Regions from separate parts of the Pseudonocardia sp. UM4_GMWB1 genome, predicted to be linked through region 2. Evidence: predicted binding sites of a transcription regulator. Region 2 holds the regulator's gene; the other holds the start of a gene.
What was found. Region 2 encodes LexA, which represses DNA repair genes until DNA is damaged. Its sites were predicted from a motif close to CGAACACGTGTTCG; they were not measured.

Region 1 (3,408 bases), 1.5 Mb from region 2:
GTCACCCGCACGCCGGCGCCCGCCGCCGGCTGATTGGAGCCGTCATGGCCGGCGAGACCGTCATCACCGTCGTGGGCAACCTGACGGCGGATCCCGAGCTGCGGTTCACCCCGTCCGGCGCCGCGGTCGCCAACTTCACCGTGGCGTCCACCCCGCGTACCTTTGACCGCCAGTCCGGCGAGTGGAAGGACGGCGAGGCACTCTTCCTGCGCTGCAACATCTGGCGCCAGGCGGCGGAGAACGTCGCCGAGTCCCTGACCCGCGGCGCGCGCGTCGTGGTCCAGGGTCGCCTGCGCCAGCGGTCGTTCGAGACCAAGGAAGGCGAGAAGCGCACCGTCGTGGAGATGGAGGTCGACGAGGTCGGCCCGTCCCTGCGCTACGCGACCGCCAAGGTCAACAAGGTCAGCCGGGGCGGAGGTTCCGGTGGCTTCGGTGGCGGCGGCGGTGGCTACGACGGTGGCGGCGGCGGTGGCGCCCGACAGGGCGGCGGTTCCGGCGGTGGAGGCAACTCCGGCGGCGGCTATGACGACCCCTGGGGTTCGGCCCCGCCCGCGGGCAGTGGCGCCGCGTCCGACGACGAGCCCCCCTTCTGATCCACGTACCTCTCCGTCCGTGACGGGCGGAGGACGATCTCCAGGAGCACCACCATGGCCAAGGCCATCGTGCGCAAGCCGAAGAAGAAGGTCTGCGCTTTCTGCAAGGACAAGGCCCAGCTGATCGACTACAAGGACACCGGTCTGCTGCGGAAGTTCATCTCCGACCGCGGCAAGATCCGTGCCCGTCGGGTCTCCGGCAACTGCCGGCAGCACCAGCGGGACGTCGCCGTCGCGGTGAAGAACTCCCGTGAGGTCGCCCTGCTGCCGTACACCTCGACCGCTCGCTGAGGAAGGGGAGACACATGAAGCTCATCCTCAACGCCGACGTCCCGAACCTGGGTGCCCCGGGTGACATCGTCGAGGTCAAGGACGGCTACGGTCGCAACTACCTGCTGCCGCGCAAGCTCGCGGTCGTCGCCACCCGTGGCGCCGAGAAGCAGGTCGAGCAGATCCGCCGGGCCCAGAAGACCCGCGAGATCCGCGACCTGGGCCACGCCCAGCAGGTCGACTCGCAGCTGCGCAACATCAACGTGACCGTGTCGGCCAAGGCCGGCGACACCGGCCGCTTGTTCGGATCGATCACGCCGGCCCAGGTCGTCGACGCCGTCAAGGCGGCAGGCGGCCCGCTGCTGGACAAGCGCAGCATCGACGTCCCGGGTCACCTCAAGACCCTGGGCAAGCACCAGGTGCAGGTCCGCCTGCACCCGGAGGTCACCACCGAGCTGCCGATCGCGGTCGTCGCGAGCTGAGCGGTCCGGTGGTCGCACGACCACCGACAGTGAACAGGGCGGTGTCCGGAGCCACGTGCTCCGGGCACCGCCCTGTCGTCTGTCCGGGACCGTCCCGAACGGGCGCCGCACACACGGTCCGCAGTCCCGGATGGACGATCGACACCGATCGGACGACCCCGGACGGGATGTCTTGTCACGCAGCCGACACGCCGTCCGGTGACGCTCCACTCGTCGGGCGGGCTTGTGGACGCGCCGGGCGGCGAACGGCCCGCCGGGCGCTCCGACACGCCCGCACGGGGGCGTGCGACGACACGCCAGAGCAAAGTTGTCCACAGCTGTGAACATGCCTGTGACCAGGAAAGACTGCCCGATCCTGTGCGCTGTCCCCAAGTTGTCCCCAGCACGGTCCCGGGACGGGCGGCATCCGTGCACAGTTCATCCCCAGATCGATCACCAGGGCGGTTCGCCAGGCGCCGTCCGGCCGACCTACTGTCGTCGTACCGGGACGCGAGCGCCGTGTCCCGCGGGCCGCGTCCGTCGCGGCCCGTCGGGCACCGGGCCGGCCGGTAGATCACCGACGACGGTCGCGGGTGGGCAGGACGCACCACTCGCGCGTCGAACGTGCGTTCGGTACTGTGTCCACCGGGGGTGACGCTGCGTATGGCTCTGACGGACGATCGTCCCGGCAACAAGCCCCGTGCGGTCCGTGACGGCGAGAAGGCCTCCGGACCGGGCGAGGGTGCGACGTTCGACCGTCAGCCCCCGCAGGACCTCACGGCCGAGCAGTCCGTGCTCGGCGGGATGCTGCTGAGCAAGGACGCGATCGCCGACGTCGTGGAGGTGCTGCAGCCGGAGGACTTCTACCGGCCCGCCCACCAGACCGTCTACGAGACGATCCTGGACCTCTACAGCCGCGGCGAACCCGCCGACGCGGTCACCGTCTCGGCGGAGCTGCAGCGGCGCGGTGAGCTCGTCCGCCTCGGCGGCGCGCCCTACCTGCACACCCTGATCGCGACCGTGCCGACGGCGGCGAACGCGGCGTACTACGCCGAGATCGTGGGCGAGAAGGCGGTCCTGCGACGGCTGGTCGAGGCCGGCACCCGGATCGTGCAGCTGGGCTACCACGGCGCCGACGGCGGCGACGTCGACGACGCGGTGGACCGCGCCCAGGCCGCGGTCTACGAGGTCACCGAGCGCACCACCACCGAGGACTACACGGTGCTGGAGGAGCTCCTCCAGCCCACGATGGACGAGATCGACGCGATCGCCTCCCGGGGCGGCCAGTCCACGGGTGTGCCGACCGGCTTCGCCGACCTCGACCAGGTCACCAACGGTCTGCACCCGGGCCAGATGGTCGTCGTCGCGGCTCGGCCGGGTCTGGGCAAGTCGACCCTGGGGCTGGACTTCGCCCGCTCCTGCTCCATCAAGAACGGCATGACCAGCGCGTTCTTCTCGCTGGAGATGAGCAAGTCCGAGATCGTCATGCGTCTGCTGTCCGCGGAGGCCCGGATCCGGCTGGCCGACATGCGCGCCGGCCGGATGTCGGACGAGGACTGGACGCGGATGGCGCGGCGGATGTCGGAGATCTCCGAGGCGCCCCTCTACATCGACGACTCGCCGAACCTGACGCTGATGGAGATCCGGGCCAAGGCGCGCCGGATGAAGCAGCGCTACGACCTGAAGCTGATCATCCTGGACTACCTGCAGCTGATGACCTCGGGCCGCAAGGTCGAGTCCCGTCAGCAGGAGGTCTCGGAGTTCTCCCGGCAGATCAAGCTGCTGGCCAAGGAGCTCGAGGTCCCGGTGGTGGCGATGAGCCAGCTGAACCGTGGTCCCGAGCAGCGCACCGACAAGCGGCCGATGCTGTCCGACCTGCGTGAGTCCGGCTCGATCGAGCAGGACGCGGACATGGTGGTGCTGCTGCACCGCCCCGACGCGTTCGAGCAGGACGACCCGCGCGCCGGTGAGGCCGACCTGATCCTGGCCAAGCACCGTAACGGCCCGACCACGACGATCACCGTCGCCCACCAGCTGCACTACAGCCGGTTCTCCGACCTCGCCCACGGCTGAGGCGGCCGGTC
Region 2 (3,408 bases):
ACCGGCGGCCACCCGATGCGGGGACACGCCCTGCGGACGCGCCCGGCGGCACGTCGCCGACTCCCCCGGCGACATCCCGGCGACCACGTCCGACACCCGCGCACCACCCCCGTGCACGCCGTCACCCGATGCGCCGCCGACACCGCGTCCGGCGCTCCGCACCGTCACCACCTCGGGCCGCCCGCAGCGCACAACCGTGCGCACCACGGGGTGCGGCGTCGCGCTGCGCGGCGCCGGCCGACGTCAGCGCACGGCGCCGATCGACGGCACGGCCGCCGCGGGGGCGTTCCAGCCCGCCGCCGCGTCGCCCAGCAGCCCGAGCGCCACCACCGCGGTCGTCGCGCACAGCAGGGCCGCGACCCCGGCGAGGAACCGCTCCAGGCGCCCGCCGGCGCGGCTGCGGGCCGGGCGCGGCCGCGCCGGGACCAGGCAGCGCCGGGACGGCGGACGGACGGTACGCGGTGCCGGCACGGCCACCGACCGGGGACGGGGCGGCGCCACGGCCGGCGCGGGCCGCGTCAGGGTCGATGCGGGCCGCGTCAGGGTCGCCGTCGCACTCGGGGCCGGGTCCGCGGTGGTGCAGCGGGGCGTCCGGACCGCGAGATTCGGACCGCCGGCGGGACCGGACACCGGGACACCGGCCCCTCGGGCACCGGACGCCGGAGCGCGCCGGGAACGGGCGGCGGGATGACGGGCCACCGACTCGGCCAGTGCGCGCTCGTGCGCCCCGTGGGCCGCCCACCGGTGGGCCGCGCGCGCGGCGGCCGACGGGCCGGCACCGGCCACACCGGCGAGACCGTCGGCGGCCCGCACCCGCTCCCGGGCGGCGCGCCGGGCGCGCGAGGTGGGGGTGCCGGGCGCCGGGGCGCCGGTCAGGCAGCCGACCGCGCCGTGGTCGCGGATCCGCTCGTCGAGCTCTCGCATGGTTCCTCCTGCCGTCGGACCGCCCGTCCCCCGGGCGGGTCTCGTCTCCCCCGCTCCCGACCGGCCCTTCCCCGAGCCCGGTCGAACGGGCGTACGAGCGGTGTAGCACCCGACACCGACAACGACCGCGTTCCCGCAGGCCCTCCCCCGTGCCGGGGACGTTCTCAGCGTGGTGCGGCGGCCGCGGGCGGCCCGGCCGGGCCGTGGGTGGCGACCGCGACGTCGGCGAGCACCCCGAGCGCGACGACCGCGGCCGCCGAGGCGAGCAGGACACCCGATGCGCCCACCGCACGGCGCACGACGCCCGGCGCCCGGCCGGGCCGCACTCCGTCGGTCGTGGTGCGCACCGCGACCCGCCCGATGACCGTCACGTCCCCGATGACCGCCGAACCCACGATCGCCACCCCCGCTGCCGTTCCCGCTGCCGGTCGCCCCCGCGCGGCCGGACGGCGACGCGGACCGCGTCCGATCGAACCCGCGTTCGATCGAACGCCTGTGCGATGTTGTACCACCGCGGCCCGACGGAATCCACGACACGCCCCGGGCGACTTCGAACGCATGTTTGGCGAACGGGATCGTGGCGGCTAGGGTCGTCGCCGTAAGTACCCCGAGGAGGCGAATGCGATGGCAGCGGACGACACCGGACACGGTGGTCCCGGCGTGACCGGCACCGCCGCGGACCGGGGATCCGCGAAGGTCCGGGAGTTCCCCGACCCCGCGGCCGACACCCGCGGCCTGACCCCGCGGCAGAAGAAGGTCCTGGCCGTCATCCGGGACTGGGTGGACCGGTACGGCTACCCGCCCAGCGTCCGCGAGATCGGTGACGCGGTGGGCCTCACGTCCACCTCGTCGGTGCACCACCAGCTCCGCACCCTGGAGCGCAAGGGCTTCCTCCGGCGCGACCCGAACCGCACCCGCGCGGTCGACGTCCGCAGCCCGGAGCAGATCGCCGGTACCGACGGGGCGGACTCCGACACCGACACCGCCGATCTGCGTTCCGCGCGGCCGGCGCCGGCGTTCGTGCCGCTCATCGGCGACATCGCCGCCGGTGGCCCGATCCTGGCCGAGCAGGCCGTGCAGGACGTGTTCCCGCTGCCGCGCGAGATCGTCGGCGAGGGCACGCTGTTCCTGCTCAACGTCAAGGGCGACTCGATGGTCGACGCCGCGATCACCGACGGCGACTGGGTCGTCGTGCGCCAGCAGCCGGTGGCCGAGCAGGGCGAGGTCGTGGCCGCGATGATCGACGGTGAGGCGACCGTGAAGACGTTCCGCCGCAAGGACGGGCACATCTGGCTGATGCCCGCGAACGACGCCTACGACCCGATCCCGGGTGACGACGCGTCGATCCTGGGCCGCGTCGTGGCGGTCCTGCGCCGCCTCTGACCGCCTCGGACGGCGCCCCGGGCCCCGCGATCAGCGGGACCGGCGGCGCCGTCCGTGCAGGGACATCGCGACGGCGCCGGCGATCAGCAGCGCCCCGAGCGCCGCGGCCCCGCCCGCGGCAGGCAGCCACGACGGGTACGTGCGGTACTCCGGCACCTCGGCGGGCTGAGGGACGACCGGTGCCTGCGGAACGGTCGCCGCGGTCACCGCGCCCGGGACGACCGTGATCGCCGCCGCGGTCAGGCTCCGCGCCTCGCTCCCGGAGTGCAGCGCGCCCCGGCCGTCCGGGGCGACCGCCTCGCCCTGGGCCTCTCCCGGCAACGGCACCGGAAGCGGTGCCCCGTCCAGGGCCGCGACCAGCGCGTCGGCCGTCGCCGGTCCGCCGGCGGGCAGCGGGAACACCCAGGCGTCGGTGTAGGTCCGCAGCACGGCGGCGCGCCCGCCGTCGGCCCCGGCCGGCGAGACCCCGCCGCCGGTGACCGTGCGCGCCCCGGCGGCCCCGAGCGGCCCGCCGCCGGTGCCGGACCAGGGCAGCACGACCTGTGCCACCCGGCGCAGCTCCACCGGGTCCCCGCCGTCGTGCAGCGGCGCGGCGGCCCGGTAGACCCCGGCGGCCCCGGTGGTCTTGTCGACCAGCAAGGGCACGCCGTCGTCGCCGACCAGCAGTGCCTCGACGTCGCGCGGACCGTCGGGGTAGACGAGGTCGTGCACCCGTGGCGGCCCGGCCGGGGGCAGCACGACGAGCCGGACCGAGCCGCGCCGCGCCCCGTTGTCGCCGGTGTCGGCGAGCCACAGCTCCCCGCCCGGTCCGAGGCCGAGGTCCTCGACGTCGGTGACCGGGACGTCGGCCTGCCGGGTCCCGGTGACCGCACAGCCGACGGGGTCCAGGGTGAACGCCCGCGCGGTCCCGCCGCCGTCGACGATGGTGTGGTAACGCTGCGGGGCGGCGCCGGGCGGGCCCTCGGCGACCAGCCCGGACAGCTCCGCCAGCCGCGGGTCGCCGATCGAGCAGGCCGGGATCGCCCCGGGCGGCGACGCGGCCGCACCCGTGAGCGCACCGGTCAGGCAGAGGACCGTGGCCAGGCGGCGGGCCACGATCCC

Region 1: the regulator LexA is predicted to act here: its motif matches at 1,944-1,957, upstream of dnaB (replicative DNA helicase).

Annotation. Positions count from the first base shown of each region.
Region 1 is NZ_QJPN01000001.1:584,417-587,824, forward strand. Features, by position in the region: gene rpsF (30S ribosomal protein S6) at 1-33, shown strand, start outside; gene DMP15_RS02905 (single-stranded DNA-binding protein) at 45-593, shown strand; gene rpsR (30S ribosomal protein S18) at 648-884, shown strand; gene rplI (50S ribosomal protein L9) at 899-1,345, shown strand; gene dnaB (replicative DNA helicase) at 1,988-3,397, shown strand.
Region 2 is NZ_QJPN01000001.1:2,114,877-2,118,284, reverse strand. Features, by position in the region: gene DMP15_RS10320 (hypothetical protein) at 244-924, opposite strand; gene DMP15_RS10315 (hypothetical protein) at 1,089-1,319, opposite strand; gene lexA (transcriptional repressor LexA) at 1,549-2,307, shown strand; gene DMP15_RS10305 (hypothetical protein) at 2,338-3,402, opposite strand.